2 regions of the Eubacterium sp. 1001713B170207_170306_E7 genome follow, and region 2 is predicted to be linked to the other one. Evidence: riboswitches for the same ligand, from Rfam matches in the RefSeq annotation. Region 2 holds a riboswitch; the other holds the start of a gene.
What was found. A riboswitch is a leader RNA that binds a small molecule or an ion and turns the genes downstream of it on or off. The one in region 2 is predicted to bind cobalamin.

Region 1 (14,761 bases), on a different contig from region 2:
TCTTTTTTCCTTCCGGGAAGAAGTGGAAGGGCGCGTCCAGATGGGTGGCGGTATGGGCGTTCATCTTAAAGACTTCTGCCGTGAAACCGTCCTTTGGGTTGATGGCCTCATAGGTCACCTCTGTGAGATCATAGGTGGGCCATCCCGGACAATTGTGAAATACCGGCTGTGACATGTCAAACACTTTTTCAAACTTCTGCATCATAAATACCCCCGTATTTTAATATATTTTTGCAATGCTTACATTGCCTGCAAACTCTGGGATTCGCGCTTAAAATTGGGCGCGTACTCTACCGCCAGGCGGATAGCCTCGACCATGCTGACCGGGCTGGCAATGCCCTTGCCCGCGATATCGAGCGCGGTGCCGTGATCCACCGAGGTTCTCAGGATGGGCATTCCGTTGGTGATGGAGATGGTGCGCTCAAAGTCCACCATCTTGGTGGCAATGTGCCCCTGGTCGTGATAAAGGGAAAGCACCGCGTCGTAGCGTCCGTTCAGGGCCTGGTAAAAGACTGAATCGGCGCCGATGGGGCCTTCAATGTCAATACCGCTGGCCTTTGCCTCCTGGACTGCCGGGATCACATGGTCTACCTCCTCGGTTCCGAACAGGCCGTGCTCACCGCTGTGGGGATTTAAGCCCGCCACGGCGATTTTTGGGTTCTCGACGCCCAGCACGTCCAGCGCCTTCACGCAGTCGCGGGTAAAGGTGAGCAGCCTGTCCTTTGTCACCAGGTCACAGGCCTTTCTCAGAGAAACGTGGCGCGTGAGAAAGAACACCCGCAGGCTCCGGACCTGGAACATGGTCAGCGGATTCTTTGTCCCGGTCAGCGCACCCACGATCTCGGTGTGCCCGATATAGGGCACCTCCGCCAGCTTTAGCGATTCCTTGTTGATGGCGGTGGTGGACAGCACGTCGGCCTTGTGCTCAAGGCACAGCTCCGTGGCTTTTTTGATGTATTCGTAGGCCGCCTGTCCGGTCATGGCCTGGATTTCCCCGATTTTAAGCGCGTTCATATCAATGTTGTCCAGGTCGATCAGGTTTAAAACACCCGGCTCGTAATCGCCGTCCTCTGGCTCCCCGATACATTTGATCCTTAAATCCACTCCGCTGAAGCGGATCGCGTCCTCCAGGACGTCCTTATCGCCCACGACCACACAGCGGGCAATGTCCTGGATCATTTTATCGGCCAGGGCCTTAACGGTAATCTCCGGGCCGATGCCTGCTGCATCGCCCATGGGTATTGCAATGATTGGTTTCATATTCTTACTCCTTTTCGGCTAGTTTTATCTGTAAATAGGACATGGCGTTCCGCAGTGTCTCCACTTTTCCGGCCAGTCCGCCTTTTGTCACAATGGGCAGGCCGCTGTACCGGCCGCCGATCAGCTCCCCGTACATGGTAAAGGGCTCGATCTCATCCAGTACGCAGATACCTGCGCTCTCCAGCGCTTCGCACACGCCCAGGGTAATGTCCCCTCCGCTGGTGTAAAGGGCCTGTATCTCGTGGCTGTGGGCCTTGAGATAGGCGGCGGCCAGTGAGGCGATGGCCTGGCTGATGCGCCCGGACAGGGTCTCGACATCACAGCCGAAGTACTCGGCAGTCTGCCGGAGGTCCAGCACATCAGCTTCATGTTTAGCGGTCATGATGCCCACAAAATCACTGTGCCCGGCACATTTGTCCAAAGCTGTGAAAATGCGCTGCCTCTCGGCGGCACAGCGGTTTTCATCCAGCAGGGCCAGTACATCGGCCTGCACCAGCTCAGTTTTGAAAAAGGCTTCAAAGGCCTCTGCCTGCTGCCTGACAATAGGCACCACACTGCCGATGGCCATGAGCACCTGTTTCCGGGGGCGCTGTTTTTTCCCCACGTTCAGGCAGGCCAGCGTCAGCGGCCCCGGATCCACCGTGATAAAGGGATGGCCAAGGGCTGTGCCTGCCTGAGCGATGGCAGTGATGTCGCTGCCCGCCACTGCGTCGAAGCTGATAATCCTGACGCCCTGCCGGATAAGCTGCACTGCCGCCGCCCTGATGGCCTCTGCTCCCTGGGCCACCACATCCATGCAGATTGTCCCCACCGGGTAGCGGGTCTGCTTTTCCAGAATGGCCCGGACTGACGATTGGGTCACCGGGCATTTAGGGTCTCTGCTCACGCCGGTGCGCTCCAGCAGCTCCCCCTCGACTAAGAGGTAATCTCCTGCCACCCGCTTATCCACATCCGGATAGGCTGCGCAGACAAGGGCAACGGCTTCGCCGCCAAGGGTGTCCAGCAGCCCGTCAATTTCCGCGCCGATGTTGCCCCGCAGGGTACTGTCGATCCGCTTTTGGTAAAAGCCGTCCTCTGGCAGCGGAAAGGCCCGGGCCGTTTCGCTCACAGCCGCCCAGGCCGCCCCGGGCGTGATGCCCCGGCTGTCGGTGCTGACGGCTACGGCGTCATAGTCCGACAAAACCTCCGGCCCGACGGACGCGCTGCGCCGAAAGGTCGCAAAGCGGTAGCCGTTTTTTCTCAGCAGCGCGCCGGTGACATTGGCCCCGGTCAAGTCGTCTGCGATGATTACTGCCCTTGCCATTTGCTTTCCCCCTTAAGCTTTAATCACATCAATTTCCATTTCCAGAAGGCGCGCTTCACTCTCAGGCTCCAGTCCCGCATCGGTGATGATCCGGTCGAAACGGTCGATGCCGCAGATCTTGGCAAAGCTCACCCGCCCGAATTTTGAGCTGTCGGACAGCAGCACCCTTTCTCTGGCGCATTCCAGAATCTGCTGCTTGAGCGCCGCCTTTTCAAGCGACGGCGAGCTCACGCCCTTCTCCACATCCACCGCGCTGGCGCCCAGAAAAGCGATGTCGGCGTTAATGCCCTCAAAAAAGGCTTCGGCGTGGCCGCCGAGGCACACCCCCACATGCTTCTGGACATGGCCGCCGGTGCAGTGGACATCCACAAAAGGCGCTTCCAGCAGTCTGGCGGCAATGAGGATATCATCGGTCACCACGCTGATCTGCCTGGTTCCCTGGGCCAGCAGCAGAGCCAGCTCCATGCTGGTGGTACCCGCGTCCAGCACAATGGTCTGTCCGTCCTCGATCAGCTTCTCGGCGGCCTTTGCGATACGTTTCTTTTCGGCCTGGTAGGCGCTGGCTTTTTTGGCGACAGCGATTTCCTCCACCAGCCCCTCCTTCACCACTGCTCCGCCAAAGGTGCGGGTAATGCGGTCGTTATCCTCTAGGTATTTCAGATCCCGGCGGATGGTGGTAGGCGTAACCTTGAGCTTCTGCGCCAGCGCCTCGACGGTGATGCTGCCATTCTTTTCAAGGTTTTCGATTATTTTTTCTCTTCTCTCTATTGGAAACATGTCCTGCCTCATTATTCAAACAAATTTAAACAGATTTTTTGTTTAAATAGGTTTATTTTCGTTTTATATTGTTTATCATAGCGTGTTTTCAAGACTTTGTCAATCAAAAAAGAACTCAATTGATCATTTTTAAGCAAATTCAAACACATCTAAACGCAAAAAGGCGATATACCTCCCGGTATATCGTCATCCTTACTATGTCACGATTGCTGCACCTGTTCCTTGTCCGCTTTATACGCTTCGTGGATCAGGTAAATGCCGTAAAAACACAGGGCTATTGCTGAAAACATACTCATCCCTCCTTTTCGGCTTTAAAACATGGCAGCACTGGCAGGCTGCCGGATTACTCGTCCTCCGGGTCATTCGGCCGGCCAAAGCCGCCGAAGGGCCCGAAGCCTGGTCCACCCTGCCCAAAATGGTTCCCGAAGGAATGGGCGCCCATCCGCATATTCATAAGCCGCTCAAACTGGTCCCTGCCCATACGCTCACAGGCACCGCGCATCCATTCTCTGGCGCCATCGTCCATGCCGTCTCCGTATTTTTTCTCAAAGGCTGCGAGCATCCGGTCCAGGTATTCGTTAAACTGTTCCCGCTCCCCGGACGACAGGCAGTCAAAAATTCCCACGTCTTCCGTTTCGCTGTCCTGCTCCTGAGCCTGCTTTCCCTGCTCGGTCAGACGGACAAGCATGACCCGCCTATCTGTCTCGGAGGGCACGCGGGTTACATAGCCCTTCTTTTCCAGCTTGTTCAAAAGCTCATTGAGGGACTGCTGCCGTATGCCCAGCAGATAGGCCAGATCCTTGCTGCTGATTTCGGGCTGTATCTTAAGCATGGCCAGCACTCTGCCCTGCCCCCGTGTCGGGTCTCCCACCGAACCGTTTTTAACATGATTTTTCAGGCGGCTGCGCTGCATGAGCCACTGAAGCCTTGACAGCTTTTCATATAATTCCATATCTTTTTCGTCCATTTTTTTGCCTCCTTTATTTTATAACAGGTACCTTATGTTTTTTATTATACAGGTACCTGTTTTATATGTCAAGTTTTTTGTACAGGTACCTTAAATATTTTAAGGACATTAAAAAAACGGCTGTCTGCCAGCCGTTTTTTTCGTTATTTTATTCAGCCCTGATGGCTTTCATTTCCTCGAGCACCTCGTCAAATTCTGCCTCTGCGGTTTTGTCCGCCTTGGAGAAAGCGTTGACGATCAGAATGGTGATCACATTCAGGCAGAAGCCCGGCACGATCTCGTACAGGGTGTTGCTCAGCCCGGTCTGCTTCCAGATAATCACGGTCAGCGTCCCGACCACCATACCGGCCAGGGCTGCCTTCCAGCTTGTTTTCTTAGAGTACAGACCAAAGAGCACCAGCGGGCCAAAGGCCGCGCCAAAGCCGCCCCACGCGTAGGAGACCAGTCCCATAACCGTGGAGTTTGGCACCAGCGCCATAAACAGGGCAATGATCGCGATGATGATGACCGATAAACGTCCCAGATTCACGCTCTGCTTTTCCGTCAGCTCCTTTTTAAGGAAGATACGGGCCAGATCCTCGGTGAGCGCGGAGGAGGAAACCAGCAGCTGTGAATCAATGGTGGACATGATGGCTGCCATGATGGCTGCCAGGAAAATCCCCCCGATCCACGGCGGGAAGAATTTGCGGATCATAAGCATAAACACGGTTTCCTGGGCACCGTCTGTGAGGCCCGGAAACAGCGGAATGGACAGCAACGCCACAAAAATGGCGCCGGTCAGGGCGATGATCACCCAGATGATGGCAATGGTCATGGATTTTGGCAGATCCCGGATGCTTTTGATGCCCATAAAGCGGACCAAAATGTGGGGCTGTCCAAAATAGCCGAGGCCCCAGGAGGCAGCGGAGATAATGGCCATGACCGAGATGCCCCCACCCAGCAGGTTCATGCTCAGCCCCTGGGTCGCCATGGCGTCCAGCGTGGGCTGCATGCCGCCCAGGTGGCTCATGGCCAGAATCGGCACCACCACGATGGCAATGATCATTAAGACCCCCTGGATCAGGTCGGTCCAGCATACTGCCAGAAACCCGCCAAGGAAGGTGTAGGCCACAATGACCAGCGCACCGATGAGCACCGCAGTGGTGTAGTCAATGCCGAACATCATCTGGAACAGCTTGCCGGAGGCCACCATACCAGAGGATGAATAAATGGTAAAGAAAATTAAAATGATCAGTGCGGAAATCACACGAATCGCGCCAGTCGGGTCCTTGAACCGCCGCTCAAAAAAAGTGGACAGGGTCAGGGAATCGGTTTTTTCCGTGTAGGTCCGCAGACGCGCGGCCACAAACTTCCAGTTTAAAATCGTGCCCACACACAGGCCAATACCGATCCATACCTCTGGCATGCCGCCCAGGTAAATGGCGCCCGGCAGGCCCATCAGCAGCCAGCCGCTCATGTCGCTGGCCTGGGCCGAAAAGGCGGTAACCCAGCTGCCCAGACCCCGGTCTCCCAAAAGAAACCCCTCAATACTCGAGGTCTTTTTGTAAAAATAGAGTCCTATGCCAACCAGCATGATGAGATAGATCACAAAAATAATAAATTCAGGATTTAATATCGTACTCATAACTCCTCGCTTCCTTAAAAAAATATTAATGTACTTATTTTATTAGAAAACTTGAGTAAAGTAAAGCGATTTTGCATATTCTTTCATTTTTATGTATAAGTCCTCAAAAATAAAAGCCGGAGAAACTGCCATTCTCCAGCTTATAAAAGAATCAGCCAATACCGCCATAGACGAGGCCGAGGATGAATACCACCACCGCCAGCGGCACATAGACATATTTTGCAAGCGGGCCGAAATAAGCACCCAGGGGCTTTTCTCTGCCCAGCTCCAGCTCCTGCTTGATGTCCTTGTAGCCCAGGATATAATAGATGGATACCGCGCCCAGCACAGCGCCGAAGGGCACGACAATAATGGTGATAAAGTCCATCCAGGAGCCCACGTTCGGCTCCGCCTCGAGGAAAATCCCGACGAGCAGCGCCACGCCGGCACACAGGGCCACCGCGGCCTTGCGCGGCAGCTCAAAGCGGTTCTGGAGCGATTCACTCACAGCCTCAAACATATTGATAAGGCTGGTGATGCCCGCAAAGGCCACCGACAGGAAGAACAGTGCCGCGAACAGCTGGCCAAAGGGCATCTGCTTAAAGATGCTGGGCAGCGTGATAAAAATGAGCGGCGGGCCCGCGTTGGGCTCGATACCAAAAGCGAACACCGCCGGCATAATGGCCAGTGCTGCCAGCATGGCCGCCAGCGTATCAAACATGGCCGTCCGCATGGAGGCCTTTGGGATATCCTCAGATTTGTTCAGGTAGGTGCCGTAGACAATCATGCCTGAGCCGGTAATGGACAGCGAGAAAAACGCCTGACCCATGGCCATAACCCAGGTGTCCACCTTCAGCAGGTCGCTCCACTCCGGCATGAACAAAAACTTGTAGCCCTCGACCGCACCGGGCAGAAAAGCCACACGGATGGCCAGAATGGCAAAGAGAATGAAGAAGGACGGCATCAAAACCTTGTTGATCTTCTCGATCCCCTTGGTAGCCCCAAACATGAGGATACCCGCCGCAATGACAATGACCAGCACATGCCAGGGCACACTGCCGAAATTGCCTGTGGCCTGGCCAAAATAAGCCGCCGCGTCCGTGTTGAGGATCGCGCCGGTGACCGACCCGGCCAGCGAGCGGATGATCCAGCCCACGATAATGGCGTAGCCGATGGCAATGCCCAGAGACCCCAGCAGCGGAATCCAGCCCAGAATATAACCGAGCTTTCCTTTTCCGATTTTATTAAAGCAGTACTCGTAGGCGCCCAGGGTTCCGGTTTTGGCGCGCCGGCCAATGGCGAACTCCGCAGAGAGGCCCACCAGACCGAAAATAACAATAAATAAAATATAGGGCACTAAAAACGCGCCGCCCCCGTACTGTCCCACACGGTAGGGAAACATCCAGATATTGCCGAGCCCCACCGCGGAGCCGACACAGGCCAGCACAAACCCCAGGCTGTTGGTAAAGCCGCCGTTCTGATGGATATGCCTGCTGTCAGACGTATGCTTTTCGTTTTTTTCCATAATTCCTCCTTTTGCTTCCAATTTGTTTATCTTACCATAATCCACCCGTTCTGCCAATGGTCATTTTTGCGGGTAATGGACACCCCTTTCGTCAAAAAAAGACCAGCGCGAAGCAGCGCCGGTCCTGGCATGATATTTTATTTATTGGGAAGTCTCTTTTCCAGTTCTTCGGTCAGTTCTTCATAGCCTGGCTTGTGCAGCAGGGCAAACATGTTTTTCTTGTAGGCTTCGACCCCTGGCTGGTTAAAGGGATTAACGCCCAGGAGGTAGCCACCGAGGCCGCAGGCCTTTTCAAAGAAATAAACCAGTTTGCCGACGTGGAAGGCATCCAGTTTGGACAGGTAGATGATGCCGTTTGGCACATCGCCGTCGACATGGGCCAGCAGGGTACCCAGAAAAGCCTTTTCATTGACATCCTGCATGGTGCGGTTTTCCAGGTAGTTGAGGCCGTCCAGGTCCGTCTCCTCATGCTTAACCGTCATATCGCCGTCCAGCTCATCCACTGCCAGAATGGTTTCAAAAATATTCTTATGGCCGTCCTGGATAATCTGTCCCACGGAGTGCAGGTCGGTTGAGAAATGAACCGATGCCGGGAACAGGCCCTTGCCGTCCTTGCCGTCGCTCTCGCCGTAAAGCTGCTTCCACCACTCGGAGAAATAGCGCAGGGAGGGCTCGTAGTCCACCAGAATCTCGATGGCCTTGCCGCGGTTGTACAGGCAGCTTCTGTAAAGGGTGTACTGGTAGCAGGCGTTATCGGCAATGGCGTCCACGCCATAGTCCTCATAGCCGGATTTGGCCCCGTCCATGAATGCGTCGATGTCGATCCCCGCAACGGCGATGGGCAGCAGGCCCACAGCGCTGTAAACCGAGTAACGGCCACCCACATCGTCCGGGATCACAAAGGTTTCGTAGCCCTCCTGGTCAGCCAGGAACTTCAGAGCGCCCCGCTCCTTGTCGGTGGTGGCGAAAATACGGTCCTTTGCGCCGTCCTTTCCGTATTTCTTTTCCAGCATTTCCTTGAAGAAACGGAAAGCGATGGCCGGCTCGGTGGTGGTGCCGGATTTGGAGATCACATTGACGCAGATGTCCTGATCCTTGACCAGCTCAATGAGGTCTTTCATATATTTGCCGCTGATGTTTTCGCCGGCAAAGTAAATTTTAGGCGCTTTTCGGTCTGTTTCTTCGTTGAAGAAGGTACTGGTAAGCGCGGTGATCACCGCCTTGGAGCCGAGATAAGAGCCGCCGATGCCGATCACGATAAAGGCGTCGCAGGAGCCCTTGATTTTTTCCGCCGCTTTTTTGATACGGGCATATTCTTCCTTATCATAAGCCACCGGGTAATCATACCAGCCTAAGAAATCACTGCCGGGGCCTGTTTTTTCCTTTAGCATTTTGTCCGCCAGGCTGATCTGTGCCGCCTTGTTGTCCAACTCTTCCTGAGACAGTCCCGCATAGGAATAATCAAATCGAATACTCATATTTTATCCTCCTGATAAATAATTAATTTAAACATTGGCTTTCACTATTTGTACAGTTACCTTATAATTGTAATATAAGCAGCGAAAAGATCAAGCAAAATCACCGAATTTACAATTATTTAATTTAGCACAAGATAGTAATCGTTTTACATGCTTATTATAGCATAAATTTCATCTGATTTAAAAGCCTTTCTTTAAAAAATATACCCGCCGCGCTGCTTTTTATTGACAGCGCGGCGGGCAGACCGGTATTCCTTTAATTTTCAGCCGGCGCACCGCTTGGGAATCACATACTGTTTATCCTGATAGGCGGCAAACGCGACCCGGACGTCAAAAATGCGCTCCAGGCTCTCCGTGTTCAGAATGTCATCGGGATGGCCGGTGGCGTGGATGTTTCCGTCCTTCATGAGCACCACCTGGTCGGCAAAGGTGACCGCTGTGTTGACGTCGTGGATCACCGCCATAATCGTCATGCCCTTATCCTGGCAGAGGCCTTTTACGATCTCCATGGTTTCCAGCTGGTAACGCAGGTCCAGGTTGCTGGTCGGCTCGTCTAAGAGCATGACCACCGGCTCCTGGGCCAGCGCGCGGGCGATAAAAACCCGCTGGCGCTCACCGCCGCTCAGCTGGTTCAAAAGCTTGGTGCTGTAAGCGGTGAGGGACATCTTTTCCAGAACTGACCGGACAATCTCATAATCGGCATCCTTCATTTTTCCCTTCATATGGGGCACGCGGCCGGACAGCACCATCTCAAAGACATTCAGGCCGCTGTCCTCCACCTCAGTGCTCTGGGGCACATAGCCGATGAGCTTGGACTTTTCCTTTTGCGGCAGTCTGAGAAGATCGGTGGTATCCAGGCGGATCTCGCCCTCTTCAGGCTTCAATATCCCGTTAACACACTTGATCAGCGTGCTTTTGCCTGCTCCGTTGGCCCCCAGCAGCACGCACAGCCTTCCCGGCTCCACGTCGATGCTGACCCCCTTTAAAATCCTGGCCTTTCGATAGCCAAAGCTTAAATCTCGAATTGTCATTTTCATCAGACCAACCGCTCTTTCTGTTCTTTTACAATTAAATAGATAAACACCGGCACCCCGATAAAGGAAACCACAATGCCCACCGGAATGATCACCGGCGAGACCACCACGCGGCCCACGGTGTCCGCCGCGATGAGCAGGATGGCGCCCGAAAGCGCCGTCAGCGGTATGAGCGCCCGGTAGTCGCCGCCGATCAAAAGCCTGGCGATATGCGGCGCCACCAGTCCCACAAAACCGATAACCCCGGTAAAGCTGACAATGGCCGAGGAAATAAGCGTGACCGCAATGCCCGAAAGCAGCCGCAGCCGCATGACATTAACGCCCAGCGCCACCGCGCTTTCATCGCCGGTGGACAACAGGTTGTAATGCCATGCAAACCGGATGATAAACGGAAAGGTCAGGAGCAGAATGACCGAGACCACGATGATCTGCTCCCAGGTGATCTCCGAAAGGCTGCCGAAGGTCCAGTGGACAATGGCGGACAGCTGCTGCTCGTTGGACACATACTGCATGCTGGCGTTCAGGGCTGAAAAGAAATAGTTGAGGGCAATGCCGATCAGGATGATCGTTGTCTTGCCCATGCCCTTGGCCGAGGCGATGCCGTACACCATGGCGGCGCAGATAAAGGAAAATACAAAGGCCATCAGGACTGTGCCCACCTGGTTGCTGCCAAAGGGCATAAAGCCAAAAATAATGGCCAGCGAAGCCCCAAAGGCCGCGGCGTTTGAAAGCCCGGTGGTAAAAGGGCTTGCCATCTTATTGCCCGTGATGGCCTGCATGACCAGCCCGCTGATACCCAGGCCCACGCCGGAAACCAGCGCCATGGTGATGCGCGGCAGGCGCAGCTGCATGAGCACGGTGAGCTCGGTCTGGTTCAGGGCCGCCGCGCCCATAAAATGGCCGCCGGGCAGCAGGGTGGCCAGCACCCGCCCCACGGTCACATTGGCAACGCCGACAAAGCAGCTGGAAAAGGCAGCAATGACCAGAAGGATCACCGCTGCCAGCATCAGAGCCGCTCGTTTTTTGTGATAGGCCTTTAACGATGGCTGCTTTTCCATAGCTATTGATGCTTAACCTGGAAAACGTGTCCCTCTACCGGATCAACTCCCTGGATTTCCATCCATTCGTCAAAGATCGCGTCGGGGTCAACATCCTTCATCTGTTCGGGATACAGCCATTTCGCGGTATAAACGGTTCCGATCATCTTGCCCAGTCCGCCGGCGCAGAAGCCAGTGGTCACATAGAAATCGTCATTCTGGACGGCCTTTAAATCGGACCAGCCCGCGCGGCTCAGCATTTCGCTGGAGATGGTGCTGTAATCCTCAGCTGTCGGCGGCGTGTAGACACCGGTATTTTTGAGGGCCGGGCCGGACGAGGTCTTGATGATGAGGTCCGGATCCTCCAGCAGGATCTTTTCCGGGTCGATGGTCTTTCCGGTAATGGTAGGATCGCCGAAAATATTGACACCGCCGGCGTTGACCAGCATGCTGTTCCAGCCGTCATTGCTGGTTCCCGGGATACAGGTGGTATTCGGGTCGCCGTATTCCCAGTACACCTTTTTGCTTCCCTTGACGTCCTTGATTTTTTCCGCCACCAGATCCATATTATCCTGGTAGAATTTGGTAAGCTTTTCGGCTTCCTTTTCCTTGCCGAACAGCTTGCCCAGAATCTCGATTTCCTTTGGCAGCTCGGCGTTATTATAGCCGGATACCACGACCACCTGAATGCCGAAGGGCTCCAGTTTTTTAATGTCCTCTTCCCAGGTGCCGTTGTCCGGAGTAATGAGTACCTGAGCGCCCAGCTCAGCGATCTTTTCATAGTTCAGCTCGCTCTGGCCCTTGCCGATGACATTTTCCGGGTCGAACTGACTCCAGTACACTCGGTCCTGGGCCGTATTCTTATCCACGGCCACCACCTTGTCAATGGCGCCGATCCCACGGATCAGCTCAGAATTGTAGCGGTTGGCCACCACCACCTTTTCAAGGGGCTGTGGAATGGTTACCTCACGGCCTGTATCGTCCACCACGGTAATGCTCTCCGCCTTTGCTGAATCCCCGTTCTGGCTGCACCCGGCGAATACCGGAACCAGCAGAAGCAGCGCGCACATCAGCGCAATCACTTTCTTTTTCATCTTTTCCTCCATTAAACTGAAATTTTATGTCAAATCCTTTTGGATATGAACATCTCCCCGTGGAAAACAGGCCCGCCCGGTTTTTGGTAAATAAAAAAACCGATAAGCACTCTGCTCATCGGTCCCATTTTCCGAGATTTCGTTTATTCAAACACGCCGCTGCATTATCCCCCTGCACGCATTTCTTCTTTAAGGCAGGTCTCCTGGCTTACAGCTCGTCCGCGGCCCGCCTTCCCGGATTGCTCCAGTGGCTTTCAGGCTTTGTCCCTGTTTACAGTGATGGGTTCGCACCGGATTTTCACCGGTTTCCCTATTCTCTTATTGCTAAGCACCTCAAAGGTTATTCATTTTTTATCATTATACCTGCTTCCACCATGCTTGTCAATATCCAATCGGCCGGATTTATTTTCGGACCATAAGGCTCCAGTGGGTGCTGTAGTCCTGCGGGGCCTCAAGGTTATGGACACAGGACTCTCTCAGGCTGTCCTCAAGCTGCCAGTCCTTAAAGAAACGCTGGATGTCTGCCAGATCCACATAGAGGTGGGGCACGCCCGTCTCAGTACCGCTCTTTTCCGACAGCAGGGTGTTGGCGTCAATGCGCCGGCTGCTGTCTGCATGCTCGTAGCCGTAGCTGCTCTTGGAAATGAGCGTGAGGAACAGCTCGCCGCCCGGTCTCAGCACCCGGCGGATTTCCGCCAGAGCGACCTGAAAGCCCGCAATATCCGTATGGTAGATGACATTGTAGGCCAGGGCACAGTCAAAGGTGTTGTCCTCAAAGGGCAGGTCGAGCATATCGGCCACGCAGGCCGTGAGGGGAACCTGCTCCTCCCCGGCCCATTTTTGGGTGTGCGCAACGCCGCACTCGGACAGGTCGGCGGCGGTGACCTCAAAGCCTTTTTGAGCCATGTAAACCGCGTGCCGCCCAAGGCCGCAGCCCAGATCCAGAAAACGCAAAAAGCCCCTGCTCTGCCAGCGCTCCGCGAGATAGGGACTCTCCACACAGGGGGTAAGCCAGTAATCCGACTGGTTTTTCTCCCAGTCCCATGCTTTTGATTTCATTGGTTTTAACCTCCTCACATCTGTTTTAACTTAAAGGATTCCTGTAATCTTCAACAGGCAGCAGTCATGCCCCTGCTTGATGGTCTGGAGCAGCTCGACCTCTACCGGCCGCTCAAATACGGCTTCAAAGAAGGCTTTGCTGTACCCGGCGGTGCAGTAGCACCAGGTCAGGGACGGGGAGGGCTCTGCCTTTTCCAGCATGGGGCACTCACAAGTAAACATTTTGGTATACAGCGCGTCTCCCTTGATGCGCCAGCCCGCGCCGCTCTTGTTGAGGTGGCTGACAAAGCGTTCCAGATTCTGGCCGTTGGACTGGTACAGCGCTCTGAAAGCCTCAGCGGTTTCCTCCAGCCGGCCGTTTTCGTTGCAGTGGCAGCCCATTCTTATTTTGATAATGGTCTCCCGGTCAAAGCTTGCCTCCAGCTCCTCCGACAGGCGGTTTACCCACTCGGCCCTCTCTTTGGGCGTTGCTCCCGGCCGCAGCGGGACACGGCGGACCAGCGCCTCTGCCGCTTCCCGGGAGACGTTTTTCTCAAGACTCTGGCTTAACCGTTCCAGCTCCTCCTGCTCCAAAAACGGACTGACCGTTTCCGGCATACTAAAATTTTTCATGCTTCACCTCGCTTGAATTATTTCTGTTTGATTTTGACTATCATTATAGTACAGGTTGACCTGAATAACAACAAATGCGCAGAGAAAGGCAATTTTTAAGAATTTATTAAGCCCAATAATATTTCGTTAGCCGACGCTTTTTGACCGACTGATAAACCAGAGCAGCAGAAACAGGAAGCATGATTAACAGAATCGTAAAAAAATCATGAACCGGCGAATGGGAGGAGCCTGTCAGCCCCAAGACGCGCCCAGAAGCAAAATCTTACAAAAATTAAAAAAGAATCTCAAAATAATGAGATTCTCTGCTGTCTTACTCAAAAACAGCCTTTAGCGAAACACTCAGATCCTCAAACACTTTGGATTCCAGGGTATCCTCTGCAGTGAATTCTGCAGCGGTTTCATGCTCAAAATAATGAACGGTGACAGCCTTTACCTTAGGGTTCACGATCCAGTATTCCCGAACGCCGGCCAGCTGGTACTTATTGAGCTTGACGAAAAGATCGTTGCGGTAGGTAGCGGGGCTCAGGATTTCAATGACAATGGCAGGCGGGCCCTCATAACGCTGGTCGGTGAATTTATCCGGGTCGCACAGCACGCTGAGATCCGGCACCAAAACATCTTTATTCAGGCGTATTTCCAGTTCGTTGTACACTTTGCATTGTTTTCCTGTCAGGTAAGTCTTTAACGCAAAGTAAAGATTTCCTGAAATATCATGGTGCGCGACATTTGGCCGTGGTGTCATCATCACCATTCCGTCGATGAGCTCATAAACCTTTTGCTCGTCGGCCGGAAGCTTTTCAAACTCCTCCAGACTTATGGGCTTTTCGGTGTAATCTTCTTTTAATAAAGGCATTTTCAGACCCTCCTTTTGTTCTTAAGTTTATTATATCCTGGAATGCACTGGCCTGTAAATGTTTTACAGGCCTTTTAAGACTTAGGGAAGTAAAAGCCGAACCGAAGCGCCGGGCTGCCTCCTCACATAGGCTTCAGATTTTTTTCCAGCCGTCCGGTC
Region 2 (14,761 bases):
TACCGGACGTTCGGGAGGACCCCTTTGACGCCTGTGCGGGCCGTTACGCAGATTTGACCGTAGGCTTCGCTAAGGACAAGGCCTTCAGCTTCTATTATGAGGATAATTTCAACGCGCTCAGAAAGCTGGGGGTCCGGCTGGTGCCCTTCAGTCCCCTTGAGGACAGCGGACTGCCCGAGGGTCTGGACGCCCTGTACATCGGCGGCGGTTTTCCGGAAATGTTCGGGCGAGACCTTGAGAAGAACCACGCCTTCAGGGAGAGTATAAAAAACGCTTTGGAAAACGGCCTTCCCTGTTTTGCGGAATGCGGCGGCCTGATGTATCTCACAGAGAGCATGGAAATGCTGGACGGCGAAAAATACCGGGCGGCAGGCTTTTTTAAGGCGGACACAAAGATGACCAAGCGGCTTCAGCGGTTTGGTTATATTGACATTGACACCGTGATCCACGGCACGCCCATACAGATTAAAGGGCATGAGTTTCATCACAGCCTGGTGCATGAGAGGGAGCCAATCCCCACGCGTTACCAGATTACCAAGGGAGACCGGAAATGGACCTGCGGCTTCTGCAGGAAAAATACCCTTGCCGGGTACCCGCACATTCATTTCTACAGCAACCCGCAGTTTTTGCTGGCGCTGTTAGACAAAGCCGAAAAAATCAAGAGGTTGGAGGAACAGGACAGTGAGAACAGTAACGGTTAAATCGCCGGGCTCCTGCGGAGAATTTATCCAGGGAATCTATCACGAACAGCCGTGCCTCGTATCCTGTCCCATTGATCTTTACTCCAATATCCGCATTGTGGAAGGGCCGGCCACCCGTATGCTCGACACCAAGGCGGTACAGATGCTGGAGCTGATCTTTTCAGAGTACAGCATTCCAAGGGAGGAGAAGCACCATATCAATATTCAGATGTCCTCGGAAATTCCCATTGAAAAGGGCATGGCCAGCAGCACCGCAGATATCGCCGGGATTGCCAGGGGCCTGAGCGCTTATTATGATCTGGGGCTCAGCGATAAAACCATTGCGGAGCTCTGCGTGTTCATCGAACCGACGGACAATATCATGTTTGAGCGGCTGAATCTTTTCAACCATGTGTGCGGCGACGTGCTGATCAATTTTGAGGCGCAGCTGGAAGCGCAGATATTGATCGTCGAGTTCAAGGGCGCTGTCAACACCATGAATTTTCACCGCCAGCAGGATGGCTACACACGTGAGGAGGTCGCGCGGTTCGGAGAGGTTCTGGAGCTTTTTAAACAGGGGCTGCGGGATAAAAGCCTTGACGCCATCGGACGCGCCTGCACCGAAAGCGCCAGGCTGAACCAGAAAATCCTATATAAACCCCATCTCGAGGCATTGGCGGCCTTGTCGGAGGCATTCGGCGGGCACGGGGTTATCACAGGCCACAGCGGCACGGTAATCGGCGTGCTGTACAGCGAGGAGGCCTTTGACTACACTGCTTTTATGCAGCGATTTTTGAACGTTGTCCCCAAACAGGACTACGACGCGCTGTTTTTGAAGAATATCATTCCCGGAGGCCTGAAGGTTTCCATAGAGGATTGAGCGGCGGCCTTTATTTTGGGCTTCAGCCATTTATGAAGCGGGTTTACCGCGCAAACAACGAAAGGAAAACTAAATGACAGCTTATATCAACAACCCGAAAGAAATTGAGAAAAGAAGCTTTGAGATTATTACCGAGGAGCTCGGCGGAAAGACCTTTCCGCCGGAGATCGCGGATATTGTAAAGCGTGTGATCCACACCACCGCTGATTTTGAGTACGCTGACCTGATTGAATTTAAGAACAACGCAGTCGAAAGCGGCCTGAAAGCCCTTGCGGCCGGCAAAAAAATCTATGCGGATACCAGCATGATCAAGGTAGCCGTCAACCGCAAAGCGCTGGCGGACCACCAGCTTGAAATTGTCAACTACGTTCACGACGAGGATGTGGCAAAGGCCGCCAAGGAACGGGGCGTTACCCGTTCAACCGTGGGCATGGAAAAAGCTCTGGACGACGACAGCGTCGGCATTTTTGCCATTGGCAACGCGCCGACTGCGCTGTATAAGCTCATTGAGTTCATCAAAGAAGGAAAAGCGAAGCCAGATTTAATCGTGGGCGCTCCCATCGGTTTTGTGGGCGCGGCAGAATCCAAGGAAGCCCTTGACGAGCTGGACGCCCTGGCGGTTCCATACATTCGCATTAACGGCAGAAAGGGCGGCAGCCCGGTGGTTGCGGCGATTTTAAACGCCATGCTCTATAAATTAGGACGGGATTGGTAAGAGGAAGAATGAAAGGTATATTTTATGGTTTGGGCGTCGGCCCTGGAGATCCGGATTTACTGACAGTAAAGGCACACAAAATTCTGCAGTCGGCAGATGTGATCATTACACCGACTAAAAAGATGGGAAAACCAAGCATCGCTTACCGTATTGTGGAAAGCCATATTACCGACCATACGCGTGTTGTGGAAATGTCTTTCCCAATGCTTTCCCTGAGCGCAGAACGTGAAACCCTGGAAAAGCAGTGGAAGGAAAACGCCGACGAGATTGAAAAAATTCTGGAAGAGGGAAAAAGCGTTGTCTTCTTGACCCTTGGCGATCCGATGGTGTTCAGCACCTATTCCTATGTGATGGAATACCTTCTGGAGCGGGGCGTTGAGGTGATCACCCTTTCCGGCGTGCCGTCCTTCTGCAACCTGGCGGCTCAGATCAATGTTCCGCTGACCCAGGGTGAGGAATCGCTCGGGATCGTGGCAATGACACAGCCCATTGAGGAAATACAGCAGATTCTGGACGCGCACCGCAACATTGTTATTATGAAGGTCAGCGCGGACAATAAACGTCTGGCTGAAGAGCTGGAAAAACGCGGACTGGAAAATTCCTTTGTGCTGGTATCCAATATCGGTATGGAAAATCAGACCATTATCCGCGATATTGAAGTGCTCAAGGGCGATATTCCTTATCTGTCCACTCTGCTGATCAAAAAGGATTACGACATCACACTATAAACAGGATTAAGAAAAAAGGAGGCCGATGCAGAAATCGGGGTGCCCGGGGCACAAACGGTGCTGCAAAGGCCTCTTTTAGCGAGGATAATATGCTGGAAAAATATATAGAAAAAGGCGGCAAGCGGCTGCGCTATGGCTACACCACAGGCTCCTGCGCCACAGCGGCGGCAAAGGGCGCGGTGTCCATGCTGCTGGGTGGTAAAAAGCTTGAAACCATTGGCATTGACACCCCAAAGGGGTGGCCGCTGACCATCGAGCTGTTTGACTGCGAAATCGGTGAGAACTGGGCTTCCTGCTCAGTGATCAAGGATGGCGGCGACGATCCGGATATTACAAACGGCGTTAAAATTTTTGTGAAGGTGACCCAAAAGGCCGAGCCCGGTATTGTTTTTAAAGGCGGCCGGGGCGTCGGTAAGGTTACCCTGAAGGGACTGAGCCTGCCAGTGGGAGAGCCGGCCATCAATCCGGTTCCCCGGGAGATGATCACCCGTGAAATCATGAAAGTGATGAAGGACTACGAAGCGGCGGGCGGCTATGAGGTAGAGGTCTCCATCCCGGACGGTGAGGTTCTGGCTAAACGGACCTTTAATCCCAAGCTTGGGATTGTCGGCGGCTTGTCCGTCGTGGGCACCTCCGGTATCGTTGAGCCCATGAGCGAGGATGCGCTGAAGGAATCCATGCGGCTGGAGCTGTCCATGCTCAAGGCGAAGGGCGTTGATGAGATCATCTTTGTTCCCGGTAATTATGGCAAGGATTTTGTGGAATCACTTCACCTGAATACCGAGGTACTTGTGAAAACCAGCAATTTTATTGGCTTTATGCTGGAGGAAGCAGAGCGGATGGGCTTTAAAAAGATTCTCTTTGTCGGGCATTTGGGAAAGCTGGTAAAGGTGGCAGGCGGCCTGTTCAACACGCACAGCGCTGTGGCGGACGGGCGGATGGAAATTCTGGCGGCGCACTGCGCGCTTCTTGGCGGCAGCCAGGCTTGCGTGGAAAAAATCATGAACAGCACCACCACCGACGAGGCCGTAGACTACCTGCTTGAGGAAAAACTTCCGGGTTATTTTGACCACCTGGCCGAAGCGGTTAAAAAACGTTGCGAGGCAAAGGTTTATGACAATATAGAAATTGAGACAATCATTTTCTCAAAGGCGCACGGACTTTTAGGAGAAAGCGCCAAAGCAAAGGACAGGGTGAAAGCGCTATGTATAAATTAAAAGTAGTGAGCCTGGGGCCGGGAAACCCCGATTATATTCTTCCCATCGCTAAAAAGGAAATTGCCGCGGCGGAGGTGATCCTGTGCGGAGAGCGTCATCTGGAAAGCTTTGACGCCACAGGCAAGGAAGTCATGATCATCGGCAGGGGAACGCCTTTATCCGAGCTGATGCAGCGTGTAAAGGAATATTATCCGGTCCGGAAAACAGCCGTTGTCGTGTCGGGTGACTGCGGCTTCTACAGTCTTTTGACCTACACGAAAAAGAATGTTCCGCCGGAGGATATTGAGGCTATTCCGGGGATTTCATCCTTACAGTACCTTTTTGCCAAAATCGGCATGACCTGGCAGGACGCCGAGATGATGAGCCTGCACGGCAGGGATCAGGATTTACTGAAACGGGTGGCAACCGGAAATAAGGTCGGTATTCTGACCGATGGTGAGCACAATACAGCCTATATTGCCAAAAAGCTGAGAGAAAACGGTTATGGGGAAAAATTCCTCTATGTTGGGGAGGATCTCTCCTATTCAGACGAACGGATTACAAGATTAACAGTGGAGGAGGGCCTTGGCTTTAAAGAAAAGGGCATGGCCGTAGTGGTGATTGCAGATGAGTAGAGTAGCAGGATATAAAGATGAGGATTACATCCGGGGCAAAGCGCCGATGACAAAGCGGGAGGTTCGGATTCTGACCATCTCTTTATTGGGTATTCAGGAAAAGGATATCGTGGTTGATATTGGCGCTGGTACCGGCGGCCTGACCATGGAGGCAGCTTACGCGGCAAATGAAGGCAGGGTTTACGCGGTTGAAGCCAAAGAGGCCGCGCTGGAGCTTGAGAAACAGAACATTGAGAAATTCGGCGCAGATAATGTGACCATCATTCCGGGAAAAGCGCCGGCTGTGCTTGAGAAAATCGAAGAAAAGGTCGATAAGGTCATCATCGGCGGTACCGGCGGACAGCTCGAGGAAATCTTTATCTGGTGCAGGGAGCATCTGAATCCGGGCGGCAGACTGGTAGCCAACTTTGTCACTATGGAAAACGCCTCTTTGGCCACAACCCTGATGCGCAAGTACTTTACCGACGTGGATATGATTCAGGTAGGCGTCAGCCGGGGCGAGTTTATCGGCGGCCTGACCATGCTCAAAGCCTCCAATCCGATTTTTATTATTACCGGGAGTAGGGCTTAAGGGCGGCTGCAGCTCCAAAAAGTATAAATTTTAATACACAAGAACAAAAGAATTTATGTTTACGGTGAAGCGTCAAAATGGTATGATATAATAAAGTATACAATATAATAAAGCATACGGCAGCTGCCGGCTGCTTAGAATAACAGAGAGGAATTGAAAATTATGGAGAACTATTTCCAGCCTGAAATCGAGTGTGCCTCGCGGGAACAGATCCGGGCCTGGCAGGATGAACGTTTGGTTGAGACGGTTAAGCATGTTTATGAAAACGTCCCCTATTACAAAAATCTGATGGACGAAAAAAAGGTGACCCCTGATGATATAAAGGGCGTGGATGATTTACACAAGCTGCCGTTTTTGACAAAGGATGACCTGAGAGAGGCGTATCCCTATGGCCTTCTGGCGGAGCCCCTTGAAAACTGTGTGCGTATCCAGTCTACCAGCGGCACCACCGGACGGCGGGTCGTCGCTTTTTATACCCAGGACGACATTGACCTCTGGGATGAATGCTGTGCCCGTGCCATTGTGGCGGCCGGCGGAACCAAGGAGGACGTGGTGCACGTCTCCTATGGCTACGGTCTGTTTACCGGCGGCCCCGGCTTAAACGGCGGTTCCCACAAGGTGGGCTGCCTGACGCTGCCCATGTCCTCAGGGAATACGGAACGACAGATTCAGTTTATGCGGGATCTGGGCTCCACGATTCTCTGCTGTACGCCATCCTATGCCGCATTTCTGGGCGAAACGGTTTGTGAAATGGGCCTGCAGGATGAAATCAAGCTGAAAGCCGGTATCTTTGGCGCAGAAGCCTGGAGTGAGGAAATGCGTCAGGATATTCAGAATAAGCTTGGCATTAAAGCCTATGACATTTACGGGCTCACTGAGATCTCCGGTCCGGGCGTATCCTTTGAGTGCTGTGAACAGACCGGCATGCACATCAATGAAGACCACTTTATCGCTGAAATCATCGACCCGAACACCGGTGAGGTGCTGCCGGACGGCGAAAAGGGCGAGCTGGTATTCACAAGCATTACCAAAAAAGCCTTCCCGCTGCTGCGCTACCGCACCCGTGACATCTGTGTCCTGAGCCGTGAAAAATGCTCCTGTGGCAGAACTCATGTCAAGATGACCAAGCCAATGGGCCGCAGCGATGATATGCTCATCGTAAAGGGCGTGAATGTGTTCCCATCCCAGATTGAAACAGTGCTCTTAAACAAGGGCTACCCGGCAAATTATCAGATCATTGTCAGCCGTGAAAACAACAGCGATAAGCTGGATGTTCAGGTGGAAATGACCCTTGAAATGTTCTCTGATAACCTGAGAGAGGTTTCTGCCAGAGAAAAAGAACTGGTGGATGCACTCAAGGCCATGCTTGGCATTTATGCCAATGTTCAGCTGGTTGCGCCGAAGTCCATTACCCGCAGCGAGGGCAAGGCAGTCCGCGTCATTGATAAACGTAATTTATATTAAACGAGGTGTAAGTGATGACTATTAAACAGATTTCTGTATTTGTGGAAAACAAAGCCGGCCAGTTGTCGAAATTTGTGGATGTTCTGTCCGAAAATGATATCGACATGCGCGCTCTTTCCCTTGCCGAAACCAAGGATTTTGGCATTGTCCGTGTCATTGTGGACGATTCCTATAAAGCGTCGACGGTCCTGAAAGAGGCAGGCTACATCTTTAAACTGACGCCGGTACTGGCAGCCGCTGTTCCGGATGAACCGGGCGCGCTGAAAAATATTCTGAAGATTCTGGGCGATAACAGTATTAATCTGGAATACACCTATGCTTTTATCACGCGCAAAAAGGATCTGGCCTACATGATCCTGAGAGTGGAAAACAATGAAAAAGCCATTGAGGCGCTTTCCAGAAGCGGCGTGAAGCTGCTGACCCAGGAAGACCTGGAAGAGCTTTAAAATTAAACAAAGCATTAAAAAACCGGGGCGTAACTAAAAGTTACGTCCCGGACTTTTTTTGCGCTGCTTAAGCGTCGGCCTTTCCGGTGGAACCGAAAAGATCCATTTTTACTTTTACGATATCTTTAATGGCCTGTGTGCCAGGAGCCAGTAATTTACGAGGATCAAAACCTTTGCCTTCAAGGTCTTTGCCGGTTTCGATGTATTTTCTGGTTGCTTCGGCAAATACGAGCTGGCATTCGGTGTTAACATTGATCTTGGCTACGCCTAAATCAATGGCTTTCCGAACCATTTCGTCCGGAATACCGGTACCACCGTGAAGTACGAGCGGCATTTCGCCGGTTTTTGCCTGGATTTGGGCTAAAACGTCGAAGTTTAAGCCCTGCCAGTTTTCCGGGTATTTTCCGTGGATATTGCCGATTCCGGCGGCTAACATGGTTACGCCTAAATCAGCGATTTTTTTACATTCTTCAGGATCAGCGAATTCGCCGGTTCCGATAACACCATCTTCTTCGCCGCCGATAGCACCGACTTCCGCTTCCAGAGATAAGCCCTTGCCGCGGCAGATTTCAACCAGTTCTTTTGTTTTTTCGATGTTTTCATCGAAAGGAAGATGAGAACCGTCAAACATGATGGATGAGAAGCCGGCTGCGATACAGGCCTTTGCACCTTCGTAGCTGCCGTGATCCAGATGCAGGGCAACCGGAACTGAAATATTTAATTCGTCCAGCATACCGTTAACCATGTTGGTGACTGTTTTATAGCCACACATATATTTTCCAGCACCTTCAGAAACCCCCAGGATAACAGGTGATCTCTGTTCGTTGGCCGTCTGAAGAACCGCTTTGGTCCATTCAAGGTTATTGATGTTGAACTGTCCCACACCATAATGGCCTGCTTTTGCTTTGTTAAGCATTTCTTTTGCTGATACTAACATAATCGAATGATCCTCCTAAAAATTTGAGTTTAACTAACTGTCTAAATTATATATTAAGTGCAAAAAAGTCTCAAGAGCTATACGAATTTTTCCAGTGCGAAAACCCGGGTTAATCATTTGCAGATTTTATTAAAGCGGTTTCATCGCAGAGGATCAGGACGTCTTTTCCTTAATTTCATCGGGCTGCTCTGAGTATAGAAGCTTCAATTTGTTCTCTGAATACTCATAGGTATGCCTGTAGGTATTTTCAATAATTTTTCCCAACAGGGCGGTGTCATTGTTTGTGACAGCTTTCGCAAGCTTATCCATATCGCCGTATAAAAGCCGGTCAACACGATCATAATCGTCGTTGCTGACAAAGGTTTTAAGGATAACGCCATAGGCCAGCTTAATCTTCAGATGCTCATAGATATTCTGCATGGCCGGGGACTGGATCGATGTGATCAGAGTATCGGTTAGGACGGTGGTGACGCCGCGGCTGTAACGTCTGCTTTCCAGAAAGTTGAGAATATATTTTTTATCCTCCTCAGTCATGGATTTGAAGGCGTCAAAAGCGATGGCCTTGCAGGAGTAGCGCAGAATCTGAAGGCTGCTCAGATATTCGTCAAGCTGACCGAGGACCTCTTGCGAATGGGGACGCTCAAAGACGATTTGTGTACCCTTTCCATTAAAGGTTCTGGTCAGACCGAGGGAGTTCAGGATCGACAGGGCCTTGCGAACCGTAACCGGCGATACGCTGTAAGTTCTGCGCAGCTCTGATTCGGAAGGAAGGAAATCGCCGGCCACGTTGCCGGATTTTTCGCTCTCCCACATAATGTCACTGGCAATCCTTAAATAGAGCGGTGTCGGCGCGTTGTCGATAAACCAGTTGAAATGCTCGGCCTCCGCGGGCGCAGGCGCGTTGGCTATATGGACAGCGTCAAAGCGTTTGCTGATTTCATTGAGCCCCTGGAGCAGCAGGTGGTGAAAATGTTTAAAATTCTGCTTAGCAGCGTAATCCAACAATTCTTTGTACCAGCCCTTAATGTCTTTTTCAGAAAGCCCCTCATGGAGCGTATGGCCGGTAAAGCTGCTGTGAATGGAATCAATCCGGACAAAATCACAAAGCTGCTCAAAAAGCTCGATGACAAAAGGATTGTCTGTTCGTCTCAGGATATTGCGGACAAACCGGCAATGAAAAGCGAACATTTCAATCGGGTTGGCAGAATCCAGGTTTTCGGCCATCTCATAAAGAGTCCTGTAATCCTCGCGGCTGCATCTTGAAACGCCATATGTCGTGATGCTGGGTAAGAGAATGGAAAGCATCCGGTATATGTCACTGATGCCATGACGCCGGTTTTCAAAGCGTTTTTCATAGGCGCCGCGGTGCTCCGGCAGGCGGCTGTCAAAAATTACCTGAGCGTTTTTACCATGGGAGCAGAATATAAGATTATTCTCCTGCAGCAGACGCAGGGCTTTTCGAACGGAATTGCGACTGGCACCCATTTGTTTGCTGATTTTAGGCTCAGATGGCAGGGGGTCACCCAGTTTTAATTTGCCGTTGTAAATATCATCCTCAATCTTTTTGCAAATAAATAGATACAATGGAATTTCTTTTTTCAAAACACAATCTCCTTTGGGGGTATTTTAACAGTATAACACCATTCAGTAAAACATACATCTAAATTGAGAAAAAATTATAAAGAAATCCCGTTTTATTTAACCTTTACCATATCGGCATTAGATGTATAAAGCTTCGGAATCAGGTATACCCTTTTTGAAGAGAATTAAACATAGAAAAAATATCTTTAAGGGAGCAAAAGTCTGAAAAGATTCTAAAACAGGTTTTTTACATTGAAAATCCGGGTAAAAATAAAAAAACAAATAAATAAGGATATAATTGGTTGAATTAAAATGATAACTTCAATTGCAGATAAAAAGTTTTTAAATAAAGAGATTGCTTTGACGGAAGATTCGATTTATAATAAAGTATATATATTGGGAAAACTAAATAGAAATTGCGGCATCCGGAAAGTGCTGGCACACTTATCCGGCTTGCGCAGGTGCACAACCACCATACACAACGGCCCTGGGGGGCACGTACCGCATTACTTATTATAGGCTATTTTTGTGCTAAAAACAAGAGGACAGCCTATAAATAAGTGGGCTTATTTGTGTTAGCATTTTATAAAAGTGTCATATAACTGTGCATGGTTGGTGTAATCCTGCACAGTTTTTTGTTTGGTTTTCCCTGAAATTATAGGAGAAGACAATGGAATCAAGGTTAGATCAAAAGGCAATCGGCCAGCGTATCCGGCAGCGTAGAACATTTTTAAATATGAGCCGTGAGGATCTGGCGCGCAAAATTGGGATTACACAGACTTTTTTAACAGACATCGAGTTGGGAACCAAAGGCTTTTCCTTAAAAAGCCTTGAGCGTTTCTGTGAGGCGTTAAAAATGTCTTCGGACAGCATCCTGTTTGGCAAGAGCTTGGATGAAAAAGAAAAACATACCGCACTGCTCGATATTCTGGAGCACTGCCCGGATGAAAAAAAGGAATACGCAGAAAGAATGATGATGCTCTTTTTAATGAGCCATGAAACAACAAACCAGTAAAGCGATATAAAACGACCGGAATCTGGGAAGAGACACCGGTTTTTTTATTGCCTGAAATCCGAGTACAGAAAATATGTGAATTATTCGGCAGAATTGGCAAAAAACTGCTTATTTCCCCTAAAAAGGGGTAGCGCCTGAGTCGGATTGGTGATATAATTGGAAACGAAAATCGAATAGGAAAGACTAATGTAAAATCTGTTTTGGATTCTTTCGTTTTTGCCCCGGTAAAAACAAAGGATAGAGGGAATCTGGTGAAAATCCAGAGCGATCCGGTCACTGTAATTCGTTAAGTCTCCTTATGATGCCACTGGAATGAAAACCGGGAAGGCGAGGAGAATATAATGCGATGAGTCAGGAAACCTACTGAACAGAGTGCTAATAATTACCTCCAGGGAAAAGGGAACTTAGTAACGTTAATTTAATTGTAATATCCGCAGTAAACAGCGTGGATAGATAATTCTGTTGACAAACCTCTTTTTTTTACGGAGACGTAATAAAAAAGAGGTTTTTTATTTTTTAAATGAATGAATTGATTGAAGGAGAAGGATTGAAATGAAGTTAGTTGTAGTTGGGATCAATCATAAAGACACACCTCTGGAAATCAGGGAAAAGGGTGCTTTTATCAAGCGGACCGTAAAGGAAGGCATCGCAGGCCTTCTGGAAGAAGCGTGCATCGAAGAGGTGATCATTCTTTCTACCTGTAATCGAAGCGAAATTTATGTGGCGACCCGCGACGTGGAAGCGGCAGGCCAGGTGCTGAAAAGTTTTTATACCGAGGAAAAATCCAGAGAGCTGGAAAATTACCTGTTCTGTGAAAAGGGGAGAGACGCCATCCTTCACCTTTACCGGGTGGTGACCGGACTGGATTCGATGATTCTTGGAGAGGACCAGATTCTGGGGCAGGTAAAGGATGCCCTTGAGCTGTCCCAGTCTGTGCACGGCTGCGGTAAATATTTAACCAAGGCTTTTCGGGAAGCCGTCACCTTTGCGAAGAAGGTCAAAACTGTTTATAAAATTTCAGAAACCCCGCTCTCTCTGAGCTCGACAGCGGTTAAGCATGTTAAAAGAACCTATGAGGACTACGCGGATAAAAAGGTGCTGATTATCGGTTCGGGAAAAATGGGACTTCTGGCGCTGCGTTATATGGCGGCAGAGGGCTTTAACAATGTCTATATGACCAACCGGACCTACCATCCGGGAGACGAGTACCGGGATATCTATGAGGGTGTCAACATGATCCGCTACGAGGACCGCTATGAGGCCATCGGGGAGATCGACGTCATTATCTCGGCGACGGCCTCGCCCCATGTTGTCTTAAAACGGGAGCTCATGCCAGCGCGCCAAAAACCGCTCATGGCCATTGATCTGGCGCTGCCCAGGGATATTGATGAAGGCATCTCGGAAATGGAGGCTGTCGAGCTGCTGACCATTGATAATTTCAAGGACATCATTGACGAAAAGATGCACTACCGCGAAAAAGTAGCGGAAAAGATCGCCCTTGAGATCGAAGAGGAAATCGACGGGCTCATGGTCTGGATCACCAAGTCTAAGGTGGACAACATGGTGGGGCATTTTAACCAGGTTTCTGGCCAGCTGGCAGACGAGACCATTGAAATCCTCAATAAGCGCTATCAGTTTGAGGGGAAGGATAAGGAATTTCTGGAAAAAATTGTCCATTCAAAATTCCGTGAGATGGTCATGCCGTCCATCAAGCAGCTTAAAACACTGGACAGCGAAGATGATATCCTGCGTTTTGAAAAAACGCTGGCTTTTCTGTTTTCCGGGGGTAATGCGGAGGCGCCCCAATGAGAGGGCCGGTTCTGCTTAACTTTACCGGAAAAAAGGCCCTTGTCATCGGCAGTGGAAAAGTAGGAATGCGCCGGGCCGAAACCCTAGCCGGGTATGGGTGTTTTGTGACCTGTGTGGATAAAAATATGGAGATACCAGAACACCCAGCAGAGAATATCCGCTATGTTAAAGCCTACTGCCGGATTGAGACAGCCCTTGACGGCATGGACCTGGTAGTGGCGGCGACAGACCAGCGCGACCTGAACGCGCAGATTCTTGAAAACTGTAAGCTGCGGGGCATCTGGTGCAATGTGGCGGATGACCCTGAGCGTTCTGATTTTATTTTTCCCTCAGTGGTAAGGCGCGGCGATTTGACAATTGCGGTCTGCACCGACGGCGCCAGCCCAACGCTGACCACCCAGATCAAAAAAGAGCTGGAGGAAAAATATGACGAAAGCTACGCTGAACGTCTCAGACTGCTGAAACAGCTGCGGCGGCATATCTTAAAAACAGCGCCTTCAGCGGCGGCTAAAAAGAGACAGCTTAAAGAACTGGCCGAATTGACCATTGAAGAATTGCAGAGAGAAGTGGAGAAAATATGAAAATAATTGTAGGCTCAAGAGGCAGCAAGCTGGCTGTAGTCCAGACAAACTGGCTTCTTGAGGAATTAAGAAAAGCCAACCCGGCGGTGGATTTTGAACTCAGGATCATCAAGACAAAGGGCGATAAAATCCAGCACAAAGCCCTTGATAAAATTGGAGATAAGGGCATTTTCACCAAGGAGCTGGAGGATGCCCTCATAAGCGGTAAAATCGATATGGCGGTTCACAGCATGAAGGATATGCCTTCCGCGCTACCGGAAGGGCTGATCCTCTCAGTACCGCCCATGCGTGAGGACCCGAGAGACGTTCTGCTGACGCCGCATAAAATAAAATCCGTCCAGGAGCTGCCCCAAAACGCCGTCATCGGCACTGGAAGCAAACGCCGGATTTACCAGCTGAAAAGTATCCGAAAGGATTTTGAGGTGGTAGGGATCCGCGGCAATATCGATACCCGTATCCGGAAAATGCAGGAGCAGAAGCTGGATGGAATCATTCTGGCGGCGGCAGGCCTTAAACGCATCGGCGCTTATGAAAGCGCGGATTACACCTGTGTTCCCCTTGACCCGTGCCAGTTTGTATCAGCGCCTGCCCAGGGAATTCTGGCCGTGGAAATCCGTGAGGATAACGAAACCGTCAAGGGATTGATGGAAACGGTCAGTAACCCGGTTACCAAAGCCCAGATGACGGCCGAACGCCAGTTTCTGATCAGCTTAAACGGCAGCTGCCATATCCCCATCGGCGCATACTGTGATGTGGAGGATGAAAAGCTGACCCTCTATGGCCTTTTCGGCAATGAGGACGGCACAATTTTATACAAAGGACAGACAGAGGGAACCCTTGGCGAGGAAGCCGATATGGGAGACCGTCTGGCAAAGGAGCTGAAAGCGATGGTAGAAGCAGAAATAAAGCCGGGAACAGTTTATCTGGCAGGCGGCGGCTGCGGCGACAAGGGGCTGATCACCGTCAAGGCCATGGAAAAATTAAAAACCTGCGACGCAGTGGTTTATGACGCGCTGGTCAATGAAGAATTTTTGAAGTGGACAAGACCGGAGTGTGAAAAGATTTATGTCGGCAAGAGAGCCGCCAACCACGCACTGCCCCAGGATGAGATCAACGCCCTGCTGATCCGGCTGGGCAAGGAAGGGAAAAATGTTGTCCGGCTGAAGGGCGGCGACCCTTACGTTTTCGGACGCGGCGGCGAGGAAGGCGAGGAGCTTTACGACGCAGGCGTTCCCTTTGAAGTGATTCCGGGCATTACCTCGGTTATCGGCGGTTTGGCTTACGCGGGTATTCCCATAACGCACAGAGACTGCGTTTCATCCTTCCAGGTGGTCACCGGCCATCTGAAATCTGAAGAATCTGAGCTGGACTGGCCGGTGCTGGCAAAATCCAAGGGAACCATCGTGTTTTTGATGGGCGTTAAGAACCTTGAGAAGATTACCGCAGAGCTGATGAAAAACGGCATGGATAAAAATACGCCGGCAGCGGTGGTGCACCGCGCCTCCACCCCTTACCAGCGGGTA

Region 1: another riboswitch for cobalamin. It lies ahead of I2B62_RS01655 (ABC transporter substrate-binding protein); the one in region 2 lies ahead of hemA (glutamyl-tRNA reductase).

What each region holds. Positions count from the first base shown of each region.
Region 1 covers NZ_JADMVE010000001.1:307,158-321,918, reverse strand. The annotation lists gene I2B62_RS01705 (cyclase family protein) at 1-205, opposite strand, end outside; gene pdxA (4-hydroxythreonine-4-phosphate dehydrogenase PdxA) at 241-1,260, opposite strand; gene I2B62_RS01695 (four-carbon acid sugar kinase family protein) at 1,265-2,563, opposite strand; gene I2B62_RS01690 (DeoR/GlpR family DNA-binding transcription regulator) at 2,576-3,340, opposite strand; gene I2B62_RS01685 (MarR family transcriptional regulator) at 3,684-4,307, opposite strand; gene putP (sodium/proline symporter PutP) at 4,456-5,931, opposite strand; gene I2B62_RS01675 (sodium-dependent transporter) at 6,083-7,435, opposite strand; gene I2B62_RS01670 (glucose-6-phosphate isomerase) at 7,573-8,913, opposite strand; gene I2B62_RS01665 (ABC transporter ATP-binding protein) at 9,177-9,950, opposite strand; gene I2B62_RS01660 (iron ABC transporter permease) at 9,950-11,005, opposite strand; gene I2B62_RS01655 (ABC transporter substrate-binding protein) at 11,008-12,078, opposite strand; cobalamin riboswitch at 12,254-12,429, opposite strand; gene I2B62_RS01650 (class I SAM-dependent methyltransferase) at 12,481-13,137, opposite strand; gene I2B62_RS01645 (DUF6144 family protein) at 13,168-13,749, opposite strand; gene I2B62_RS01640 (Uma2 family endonuclease) at 14,060-14,602, opposite strand; gene I2B62_RS01635 (YdeI/OmpD-associated family protein) at 14,725-14,761, opposite strand, start outside.
Region 2 covers NZ_JADMVE010000002.1:320,090-334,850, forward strand. The annotation lists gene I2B62_RS06805 (cobyrinate a,c-diamide synthase) at 1-701, shown strand, start outside; gene I2B62_RS06810 (GHMP kinase) at 682-1,560, shown strand; gene I2B62_RS06815 (precorrin-8X methylmutase) at 1,634-2,275, shown strand; gene cobI (precorrin-2 C(20)-methyltransferase) at 2,284-3,003, shown strand; gene cbiD (cobalt-precorrin-5B (C(1))-methyltransferase CbiD) at 3,093-4,220, shown strand; gene cbiE (precorrin-6y C5,15-methyltransferase (decarboxylating) subunit CbiE) at 4,208-4,834, shown strand; gene cbiT (precorrin-6Y C5,15-methyltransferase (decarboxylating) subunit CbiT) at 4,827-5,405, shown strand; gene I2B62_RS06840 (phenylacetate--CoA ligase) at 5,568-6,869, shown strand; gene I2B62_RS06845 (acetolactate synthase) at 6,884-7,315, shown strand; gene fba (class II fructose-1,6-bisphosphate aldolase) at 7,383-8,252, opposite strand; gene I2B62_RS06855 (GntR family transcriptional regulator) at 8,406-9,854, opposite strand; gene I2B62_RS06860 (helix-turn-helix transcriptional regulator) at 10,504-10,848, shown strand; cobalamin riboswitch at 11,043-11,231, shown strand; gene hemA (glutamyl-tRNA reductase) at 11,401-12,657, shown strand; gene I2B62_RS06870 (bifunctional precorrin-2 dehydrogenase/sirohydrochlorin ferrochelatase) at 12,654-13,238, shown strand; gene hemC (hydroxymethylbilane synthase) at 13,235-14,761, shown strand, end outside.